DNA from 2 places in the Erwinia sp. genome. Region 1 is predicted to be linked to the other one. Evidence: predicted binding sites of a transcription regulator. Region 1 holds the regulator's gene; the other holds the start of a gene.
The links. Region 1 encodes sigma-54, which starts transcription at its own class of promoters, with help from an activator protein. Its sites were predicted from a motif close to GTTGGCACANNTTTCGCTNT; they were not measured.
Positions count from the first base shown of each region.

Region 2: the regulator sigma-54 is predicted to act here: its motif matches at 2,362-2,381, upstream of glnA (glutamate--ammonia ligase).

Region 1 is NZ_DALZCD010000034.1:3,965-9,611, forward strand. It holds gene kdsD (arabinose-5-phosphate isomerase KdsD) at 1-116, shown strand, start outside; gene kdsC (3-deoxy-manno-octulosonate-8-phosphatase KdsC) at 132-695, shown strand; gene lptC (LPS export ABC transporter periplasmic protein LptC) at 692-1,264, shown strand; gene lptA (lipopolysaccharide ABC transporter substrate-binding protein LptA) at 1,236-1,778, shown strand; gene lptB (LPS export ABC transporter ATP-binding protein) at 1,782-2,507, shown strand; gene rpoN (RNA polymerase factor sigma-54) at 2,556-3,989, shown strand; gene hpf (ribosome hibernation promoting factor) at 4,012-4,299, shown strand; gene ptsN (PTS IIA-like nitrogen regulatory protein PtsN) at 4,491-4,973, shown strand; gene rapZ (RNase adapter RapZ) at 5,064-5,647, shown strand, end outside.
Region 2 is NZ_DALZCD010000077.1:7,651-13,297, forward strand. It holds gene yihX (glucose-1-phosphatase) at 1-114, opposite strand, end outside; gene typA (ribosome-dependent GTPase TypA) at 270-2,093, opposite strand; gene glnA (glutamate--ammonia ligase) at 2,527-3,936, shown strand; gene glnL (nitrogen regulation protein NR(II)) at 4,156-5,205, shown strand; gene glnG (nitrogen regulation protein NR(I)) at 5,213-5,647, shown strand, end outside.

The sequences.
Region 1 (5,647 bases):
TGGATGCCCTGAATCTGATGCAAAACCGTAACGTCACCGTTTTGATGGTAGCCGACGGCGATCAGCTGCTTGGCGTAGTGCATATGCATGACATGCTGCGTGCCGGCGTGGTTTAACAAGGAATAAAAAAAATGGCTGGCGCAAGCTGGATAAGTACCTGTTATGGCGACGTGAGTGAGGCCGTGATGGCACGCGCACGCAACATTAAGCTGTTGATTTGCGATGTGGATGGCGTGATGTCTGACGGCATTATCTATCAGGGTAATAACGGTGAGGAGCTAAAAGCGTTTAACGTGCGGGACGGCTATGGCATTCGCTGCCTACTGACCTCGGACGTGGAAGTCGCTATTATCACCGGTCGCAAGGCGAAACTGCTGGAAGATCGCTGCGCCACGCTGGGCATTACACATCTTTACCAGGGCCAGTCGGATAAGCTTTTGGCCTTCCGTGAACTCCTGGATAAACTGTCGCTCAGGCCAGAGCAGGTTGCCTATATTGGCGATGACCTGATTGACTGGCCGGTCATGGCGGAAGTCGGTTTGAGCGTCACCGTAGCCGATGCGCATCCCGTGCTGCTTCCCCGTGCCGATTACGTTACCCGTATTGCAGGCGGACGCGGTGCTGTACGTGAAATTTGCGATCTGATTTTAATCGCACAGGATAAGTTTGATAAGGCCAAAGGGCAGTCTGTATGAGTAAAACAAGGCGTTGGATTACGCTCCTGCTGGCGCTGGTAGCGATTGTGCTGATCGGCTGGAACCTCACCGATACGAATAAGCCCGCGCCCGCGGCCAGCAATGCGCTGGAGCCGACCTACACCAGCCAGTCGTCCCGCACGGTGGTTTATAACCCGGAAGGTGGGCTGAGCTATAAGTTGGTATCCGATAAAGTGACCTACTTTTCGGCGGAGGCGATAAGCTGGTTCGATAATCCGATAATGACTACCTATGACGAAAATAAAGTGCCGACCTGGTCGGTACGGGCCGATAAGGCCAAGCTCACCGATGACCGTATGCTTTATCTTTACGGTCACGTCGAGGTCAACAGCCTGACGCAGGACGCCCAGCTACAACGAATTAAAACCGATAACGCCGTAGTGAACCTTGTCACGCAGGACGTTACCTCAGAAGATAAGGTAAGCTTGTACGGCAACAGCTTCAGCTCTACCGGCATGAAGATGCGTGGCAATTTACGGAAGAAAACCGCCGAGTTGATTGAAAAGGTCAAAACCTCCTATGAAATTCAGAATGCGAACCAACCTTAAGTTTTTGACGCTCGGCCTGCTGCTGACGGCCAGCCTGCCTGCTCTCGCCCTGACGGGCGACTCGGATAAGCCGGTTAACGTCGACTCCGAAAATCAGGCGCTGGACATGCAGGGCAACGTAGCCACCTTTACCGGCAACGTCATCGTGACCCAGGGCTCGATTAAAATCACCGCGGACAAGGTTGTGGTTACGCGCCCCAATGGCGACAGCAATAAAACCATCGTGGATGCCTGGGGCAATCCAGCGACGTTTTATCAGATGCAGGACAGCGGCAAGCCCGTAAAAGGCCACGCGCAAAAAATGCACTATGAGCTGGCAAAAGATTTCGTCGAGCTGACCGGCAGCGCCTACCTGGAGCAGCTGGATAGCAACGTTAAAGGTGACCGCATTACCTATCTGGTAAAAGAGCAAAAGATGCAGGCTTACGGCAACACCGGCAAACGCGTCACGACCGTACTGGTGCCTTCGCAGCTGCAGGATAAGAGCACCTCGTCGACCAGGAAGAGTAACTAAGCCATGGCAACGTTAATTGCGCAAAACCTGGCGAAGGCCTACAAAGGCCGGCGCGTGGTAGAAGATGTCAGCCTGGAGGTGAAATCCGGGGAAATCGTAGGCCTGCTGGGTCCTAACGGTGCCGGTAAGACCACCACTTTTTATATGGTGGTTGGCATTGTGCCGCGTGACGCGGGCCGCATTGTTATTGACGATGAAGATATCAGTATTCTTCCGCTGCACGCACGTGCACGTCGCGGCATTGGCTATCTGCCTCAGGAAGCCTCTATTTTCCGTCGGCTGAGCGTGTTCGACAACCTGATGGCGGTGCTGCAAATCCGTGATGATTTGACAACAGAGCAGCGCACCGACCGCGCCAACGAGCTGATGGATGAATTTCATATTGCTCACCTGCGCGACAGCATGGGTCAGGCGCTTTCCGGCGGGGAACGTCGTCGCGTGGAAATCGCCCGTGCGCTGGCGGCAAATCCTAAATTTATTCTGCTGGATGAGCCTTTTGCCGGTGTCGATCCCATTTCGGTTATCGATATTAAAAAGATTATTGAACACCTGCGCGACAGCGGCCTGGGCGTGTTGATTACCGACCATAACGTCCGTGAAACGCTGGCCGTTTGCGAACGAGCCTATATCGTCAGCCAGGGGCATCTGATTGCCCACGGTTCGCCTGAGCAAATCCTCCAGGATGAACAAGTTAAGCGCGTCTATTTAGGTGAAGAGTTCAGACTCTGATAAGGTGTTCAAACCGGTCAAGATTTTTAAGGAATAAGTATCCTGAATATGAAGCAAGGTTTGCAGCTCAGGCTTAGCCAACAGCTTGCCATGACGCCACAACTGCAGCAGGCAATACGTCTGCTGCAACTCTCTACGCTTGAACTCCAGCAGGAAATTCAGCTGGCGCTGGAAAGCAACCCGCTGCTTGAACAAACCGACCTTCATGAAGAAGTCGACAGCCGCGAATATCAGGAAAAAGAGGCGCTGGATACCCGCGAGGCGCTTGAACAAAAAGATATGCCGGAAGAACTGCCGCTTGATGCCACCTGGGACGAAATCTATACCGCCGGCACGCCGTCCGGTACCGGCACTGACTATCACGACGACGAGCTGCCTGTTTATCAGGGCGAGACGACCCAGACATTGCAGGATTACCTGATGTGGCAGGTGGAGTTAACGCCTTTTACCGATACCGATCGCGCTATTGCCACGGCTATTGTCGACGCCGTGGATCCGACCGGTTATCTTACCGTGTCCCTGCAGGACATTCAGGAAAGTATCGGTAACGAAGAGTTGTCGGCAGAAGAAGTCGAGGCGGTACTGAAGCGCGTACAGCGGTTCGATCCGATTGGTGTCTGTGCCCGCGATCTGCGCGACTGCCTGCTGGTCCAGCTGTCGCAGTTTGTAGACGAGACGCCCTGGCTGAAAGAGGCCAGGCTTATTGTCAGCGACCATCTGGATCTGCTGGCCAATCATGACTTCCGTAGCCTGATGCGCGTCACGCGTCTGAAAGAGGACGTACTGAAAAATGCTATGCAGCTGATTCAGTCGCTCGATCCGCGTCCCGGTCAGTCTATCAATACCGGCGAACCGGAATATGTCATTCCGGACGTGCTGGTCCGTAAAATCGGCACCCGCTGGCTGGTTGAACTGAACGCCGACAGCGTGCCGCGTCTGAAAATTAATCAGCATTACGCCTCGCTGGGCGGCAGCTCGCGCAGCGACAGCGACAGCCAGTTCATTCGCAGTAACCTGCAGGAAGCCCGCTGGTTGATTAAAAGCCTGGAAAGCCGCAACGATACGCTGCTGAAAGTGACGCGCTGCATCGTCGACCAGCAGCAGGCTTTCTTCGAGCAGGGCGAGGAATTTATGCGTCCTATGGTGCTGGCGGATATCGCCTCCGCCGTAGAGATGCACGAATCGACAATTTCACGCGTTACCACACAAAAATACCTGCACCGCCCACGCGGTATTTTTGAACTGAAATATTTTTTCTCCAGTCACGTGAATACCGAAGGCGGCGGCGAAGCCTCTTCCACGGCTATTCGCGCACTGGTGAAGAAATTGATCTCGGCGGAAAACCCCGCCAAGCCTCTTAGCGACAGCAAGCTAACCACCCTCCTCTCCGATCAGGGGATCATGGTGGCCCGCCGTACCGTCGCGAAGTACCGAGAGTCTTTATCCATCCCGCCCTCAAACCAGCGCAAGCAGCTGGTCTGAACGAACAGATAAGGAAGAGCTTATGCAACTCAATATTACCGGGCAGAATGTTGAAATTACCGAACCTTTACGTGAATTCGTTACGGCTAAATTCGCCAAGCTGGAGCAGTACACTGACCGTATCGGGCAGGTTTATATTGTTCTGAAGGTGGAAAAGGTGACGCAGGTAGCCGATGCGACGCTACACGTCAGCGGGGGTGAGTTGCACGCCACCTCGGAAGAAAAAGATATGTACGCGGCGGTTGATGGCCTGATAGACAAGCTGACACGCCAGCTAAATAAACATAAAGACAAGCTGAAACAGCATTAATTTCCCTTGAAGTCGTTTCCGCCACCCTTGTCTGCTAAGAATGTGGTGTAAATTATCAGGCTCGTCTTCTGCTGGCAGAGGACGGGTCGCTAATCAACGGGCATATTATGCATTCGACAAATGGCCTGTCTGACCCGTGGTCAGGCAGTGCCATTTTGCCAGGCGAAAATGAATACCTAAGTGAACCTATGATGAATAATGACCTGACACTGGAACTAAGCTCGGTCCTGAGCCTTTCCTGTACCCGCAACGGCGTTCACTGCCAGAGCAAAAAGCGGGCACTGGAAATTATCAGCGAGCTGGCAGCCAAACAGCTTAATTTGCCGCATCAGACGATCTTTGAAGCGATCCTGACGCGTGAACGTATGGGCAGTACCGGTATAGGTAACGGCATTGCGATCCCGCACGGCAAGCTGGTGGAAGACACGCTGCGCGCGGTGGGCGTATTTATTCGTCTCGATCAGCCGGTCGCCTTTGACGCCATTGACAATCAACCGGTCGATTTACTTTTCGCCCTGCTGGTGCCTGCCGATCAGTGTAAAACGCATTTGCATACGCTCTCGCTGGTTGCGAAACGCCTGGCCGATAAAACGGTCTGCCGCCGCCTGCGCGCGGCGCAAAGCGACGAAGAGCTTTTTGCGATCATGGCGGAGGATACGCAGGCCGCCTCTTAAGCCTTATCGGGCCGGACTCCCGGTCCGGGCGTGTTCAGACAGGGAAGATCCCTATCCCTTTGGAAAGGCTTCAAATCAGGAGAATAAGTCATGGTGCTGATGATCGTCAGCGGGCGTTCTGGTTCCGGCAAGTCCGTCGCGCTGAGGGCGCTGGAGGATATGGGCTTCTACTGCGTGGATAACCTTCCCGTGGTGCTGCTGCCGGAGCTGGCCAGGTCACTGGCGGATCGTAACATCTCGGCGGCCGTCAGTATTGACGTGCGCAATATGCCCGAGTCGCCGGAAATCTTTGAAAAAGCGTTGACCGGCCTGCCCGACAGCTTTTCACCGCAGCTGCTGTTTCTGGATGCCGATCGCAATACGCTGATCCGACGCTACAGCGATACCCGCCGCCTGCATCCGCTTTCCAGTAAAAATCTTTCGCTGGAAAGCGCAATTGATGAGGAGAGCGATCTGCTGGAGCCGCTTCGCTCGCGCGCCGATCTGATTGTCGATACTTCAGAGATGTCGGTGCATGAACTGGCGGAGATGCTGCGCACGCGCCTGTTAGGTAAGCGAGAACGCGAACTGACAATGGTATTTGAATCCTTTGGGTTCAAACACGGTATCCCTATCGACGCCGATTACGTTTTTGACGTTCGCTTTCTGCCTAATCCACACTGGGATCCAAAACT
Region 2 (5,647 bases), on a different contig from region 1:
AAAGCGGCTTTGCAGCGTGGCCAGCGGCACGCGTCCCAGATCGCTCCAAACGCCCAAAACCCGGTTGAAATCAATATCAACAATGACGTTACCTAAATCAAAGATATACAGCATAGCCATCTCCATTTGTTCCGGTAGGGTATTCACTCTAGCGGTAAAAAGAGAAGCTGAACAGGGCGGGATTTTGAAATCTGGAAGGAAGGTTCTGGCGACGAAAAAAAACAGGGCCGGAAAGCTCCGGCCCTGTATTACAGCTTACAAAAAAGCGATTAGCCTTCTTTGCCGCCGCGTGATGCGCGTTTACGATCGTTTTCAGTCAGGTGACGTTTACGGATACGTACGGACTGCGGGGTCACTTCCACCAGCTCGTCGTCATCGATAAATTCAATCGCCTGCTCCAGCGTCATCTTGATAGCAGGTACCAGCGTAGTCGCTTCATCCGTACCAGAAGCACGCATGTTAGTCAGCTTCTTACCGGTCAGACAGTTAACCGTCAGGTCGTTAGAACGGCTATGAATACCGATAACCTGGCCTTCATAGACTTCTGCACCGTGACCCAGGAACAGCTTGCCGCGATCCTGCAGGCTGTACAGGGCGAAAGCTACTGCTTTACCCTGGCCGTTAGAGATCAGCACGCCGTTCTGACGCTGGCCAACTTCGCCCGGACGGATATCGTCGTAGTGGCTGAAGGTGGAGTACAGCAGGCCGGTACCGGAAGTCATGGTCATGAATTCGTTACGGAAACCGATCAGGCCACGGCTTGGGATCACGTAGTCAAGACGCACGCGACCTTTACCATCCGGATCCATGTTTTTCATGTCCGCTTTACGTTCGCCCATCGCCTGCATCACAGAGCCCTGATGCTGCTCTTCGATATCCAGGGTGACGTTCTCGAACGGCTCCTGCTTACGACCGTCAACTTCGCGGAAGATAACTTTTGGACGGGATACCGCCAGCTCAAAGCCTTCACGACGCATGTTTTCGATCAGAACGGACAGGTGCAGTTCACCACGGCCGGAAACGCGGAAAGCATCGGCGTCTTCAGTCTCTTCCACGCGCAGCGCAACGTTGTGCACCAGCTCTTTACGCAGACGATCCAGGATCTGACGAGAAGTAACGAACTTACCTTCTTTACCGCAGAACGGTGAGGTGTTGACGTTAAAGAACATGGTAACGGTTGGCTCATCAACGCTCAGCGCAGGCAGCGCTTCCACATTCTGTGGGTCACAGATAGTGTCGGAGATGTTCAGCTCGCCCAGACCGGTGATAGCGATGATGTCGCCCGCTTCCGCTTCGGTCGCGTCGATACGCTCCAGGCCCAGGTGAGTCAGGACTTTACCCACTTTACCGTTACGGGTTTTGCCTTCGCTGTCAACGATAGTAACCTGCTGGTTCGGCTTCACTTTACCGCGCTTGATGCGGCCGATGCCGATGACGCCAACATAGTTGTTGTAGTCCAGCTGGGAAATCTGCATCTGGAACGGCGCTTCCATCTCTACCTGTGGCGGAGAAACGTGCTGCACGATAGCTTCATACAGCGGGGTCATATCTTCGGCCATGTCGGAGTGGTCAAGACCAGCAATACCGTTCAGAGCGGAAGCATAGATAACCGGGAAGTCCAGCTGTTCGTCGGTCGCGTCCAGGTTAACGAACAGATCGAAGACCTGATCCACAACCCAGTCAGGACGCGCGCCAGGACGGTCAACCTTGTTGATGACCACGATCGGCTTCAGACCATTAGCAAACGCTTTTTTGGTCACGAAGCGGGTTTGCGGCATAGGGCCATCCATTGCATCCACAACCAGCAGCACCGAGTCAACCATTGACATCACACGCTCTACCTCGCCGCCGAAATCGGCGTGTCCCGGGGTATCCACGATGTTGATACGGTAGTCGTTCCATTTAATGGCGGTGTTTTTTGCGAGGATGGTAATCCCACGCTCTTTCTCCAAATCGTTGGAGTCCATTACGCGTTCGGTCGCTTCGGTACGGGCGTCAAAGGTCCCGGACTGCTGCAGCAACTTATCAACCAGGGTAGTTTTACCATGGTCAACGTGGGCAATAATGGCGATGTTACGCAAATTTTCGATCACAGCTTTGCCTCAGGCATTAGAAATAGCGCGCTATTGTACACGGATTAATCGAAGAGCTGAACAGGATCACAGTTTTCAATTAAAGATAACTTTCGGGATTGCTTCCGGGGCCGTTTCCGGTGCAAAAAACACCCTTTATGAGAAAAATGCACTATTATTGTGCATTGACCGCACGCAAAAGCACCATAATGGTGCGCGAAGTCCATCGTGGTGCAGCTCCCGTTTCACGAGAGGGCGCATCATAGCGCTTTTTCCATCAATTAAGAAAGTTGGCATAGTTTTCGCTTTGATTATAACAAGCGAAAGAGGCCAGTTTCTACAACGGTTGATTAACAGTCAGAAAACTTAATTATCGGTCGCCCAGGCAAGATAAGCAAAGCGCACCGGTAAAGTGCCTGACCGGCAACCATGACAAAATCCAGGAGAGTTAAGTATGTCCGCTGAACACGTTCTGTCGATGATGAACGAGCATGAAGTCAAATTTGTTGACCTGCGCTTCACTGACACCAAAGGTAAAGAGCAGCATGTTACCATTCCTGCTCACCAGGTTAACGCTGACTTCTTCGAAGAAGGGAAAATGTTTGACGGCTCCTCAATCGGCGGCTGGAAAGGCATTAACGAATCCGACATGGTGTTGATGCCGGATGCCACTACCGCTGTCCTGGATCCTTTCTTTGAAGACTCTACCCTGATCATCCGTTGTGACATCCTTGAGCCAGGCACCATGCAGGGCTACGATCGCGACCCACGCTCTATCGCCAAGCGCGCCGAAGATTTCCTGCGTTCTTCCGGCATCGCGGACACCGTGCTGTTTGGCCCGGAACCAGAATTTTTCCTGTTTGACGATGTGCGTTTCGGTGCGACCACGTCCGGCTCTCACGTGGCTATCGACGATATCGAAGCGGCATGGAACACCGGCAAAGAATATGAAGGCGGCAACAAAGGCCATCGTCCGGGTCTGAAAGGCGGCTACTTCCCTGTGCCACCGGTCGATTCTTCACAAGACATCCGTTCTGCCATGTGTCTGACCATGGAGCAGATGGGTCTGGTTGTAGAAGCTCACCACCACGAAGTGGCGACAGCAGGTCAAAACGAAGTGGCTACCCGCTTTAACACCATGACCAAAAAAGCCGACGAAATTCAGATCTACAAATATGTCGTGCACAACGTGGCGCACGCTTTCGGCAAGACAGCGACCTTTATGCCAAAACCTATTTTTGGCGATAACGGTTCCGGAATGCACTGCCATATGTCTCTGTCCAAAGGCGGCAACAACCTGTTCGCAGGCGACAAATACGGCGGCCTGTCTGAAATGGCTCTGTTCTACATCGGCGGCGTGATTAAGCATGCTAAAGCGATCAACGCCCTGTCTAACCCAACGACCAACTCCTACAAGCGTCTGGTCCCGGGCTACGAAGCACCCGTTATGCTGGCTTACTCTGCGCGTAACCGTTCTGCCTCTATCCGTATTCCAGTAGTTGCCAGCCCGAAAGCGCGTCGTATTGAAGCCCGCTTCCCGGATCCGGCCGCTAACCCGTACCTGTGCTTTGCCGCGCTGCTGATGGCTGGCCTGGACGGTATCATCAACAAGATCCATCCTGGCGACGCGATGGATAAAAACCTGTACGACCTGCCGCCGGAAGAAGAAGCTGAAATTCCAAAAGTAGCCGGTTCGCTGGAAGAAGCGCTGAACGCGCTGAACGAAGATCGTGAGTTCCTGACTCGTGGCGGCGTGTTCACCGACGACACCATTGATGCTTATATCGACCTGCGTAAGGCCGAAATGGACCGCGTTCGCATGACGCCGCATCCGGTTGAGTTTGAACTGTACTACAGCGTTTAATTTCTGAATCCGGCGATTCAGCGCGTTAAGGCGGCCACGGCTGGCTTAGTGATTCGGGTGAGTACGAGCCGTCGCGTAACGAATGTCGGAAATTTTGTTGCCGTGGAAATTTCAGCCCATCTCCGGATGGGCTTTTTTCGCCGTGAACGCCACGTGCAGAGAGACGAATTTCAGGTTCCATGACTATAATGCACTAAAATAGTGCAGGAGAACGCTGTTATGGCAACAGGCATGCAGCCCGATGCCGGGCAGATACTCAACTCGTTGATTAACAGTATATTACTGGTCGACAGTGAACTGGTGGTGCATTACGCCAACCCCGCCGCTCAGCAACTGCTGGCACAAAGCTCTCGCAAACTCTTTGGCACGCCGCTGCCGGATTTGATGGGCTATTTTTCTCTGAATATCGCCGTCATGCGTGAGAGCCTGAATGCGGGCCAGGGCTTTACCGATAGCGAAGTTACGCTGGTCGTGGACAGCCGGGCGCACATTATGTCTTTAACGGCGCAGCTGCTGCCGGACGGGCTAATCCTGCTGGAAATGGCGCCAATGGATAATCAACGCCGCCTCAGTCAGGAACAGATTCAGCATGCTCAACAGGTCGCCGCGCGGGATTTAGTTCGCGGGTTGGCGCATGAAATTAAGAATCCTTTAGGGGGATTACGCGGCGCGGCGCAGCTGTTGGCAAAAGCCCTGCCCGATCCGGCCCTGACGGAATATACCAAAGTTATCATCGAACAGGCCGACCGCCTGCGCAATCTGGTGGATCGCCTGCTCGGGCCGCAGCAGCCAGGCATGCACATCACGCAAAGTATCCATCAGGTCGCCGAGCGCGTGGTTAACCTGGTTTCGATGGAGCTGCCCGAGAACATTACGCTAATCAGAGATTACGATCCCAGCCTGCCGGAACTGCCGCATGACCCGGATCAGATTGAACAGGTTCTGCTGAACGTAGTGCGTAACGCGCTACAGGCCCTGGGCAACAAAGGCGGTGCTATTACGCTGCGCACTCGCACCGCCTTCCAGCTGACGCTGCACGGCGTCCGTTACCGACTGGTAGCCCGTATTGATATTGAAGATAACGGCCCTGGTATACCGACTCAGCTGCAGGACACGCTGTTTTATCCGATGGTGAGCGGCCGCGAAGGCGGCACCGGCTTAGGGCTGTCGATAGCTCGCAGCCTGATCGATCAGCATTCAGGAAAAATAGAATTTACCAGTTGGCCTGGCCACACCGAATTCTCCATTTATTTGCCTATTCGCCAGTGAGGTTTCTATGCAACGAGGGATAGTCTGGATCGTCGATGACGATAGCTCCATCCGCTGGGTGCTTGAACGCGCGCTTACTGGGGCCGGTTTAAACTGCGCTACGTTTGACAGTGCGAGCGAGGTGCTGGACGCGCTTGCCACCAAAACGCCTGACGTTTTGCTTTCTGATATCCGTATGCCTGGCATGGACGGACTGACATTACTGAAACAAATCAAGCAACGTCATCCGATGCTGCCGGTCATCATTATGACGGCACATTCCGATCTGGACGCGGCCGTCAGCGCCTATCAGCAAGGTGCGTTCGATTATCTGCCAAAGCCGTTTGATATTGATGAAGCGGTAGCGTTAGTAGAACGCGCGATCAGCCACTATCAGGAACAGCAGCAGCCGCGCAACCAGCCGGTCAGCGGCCCGACTACCGATATCATCGGCGAAGCGCCG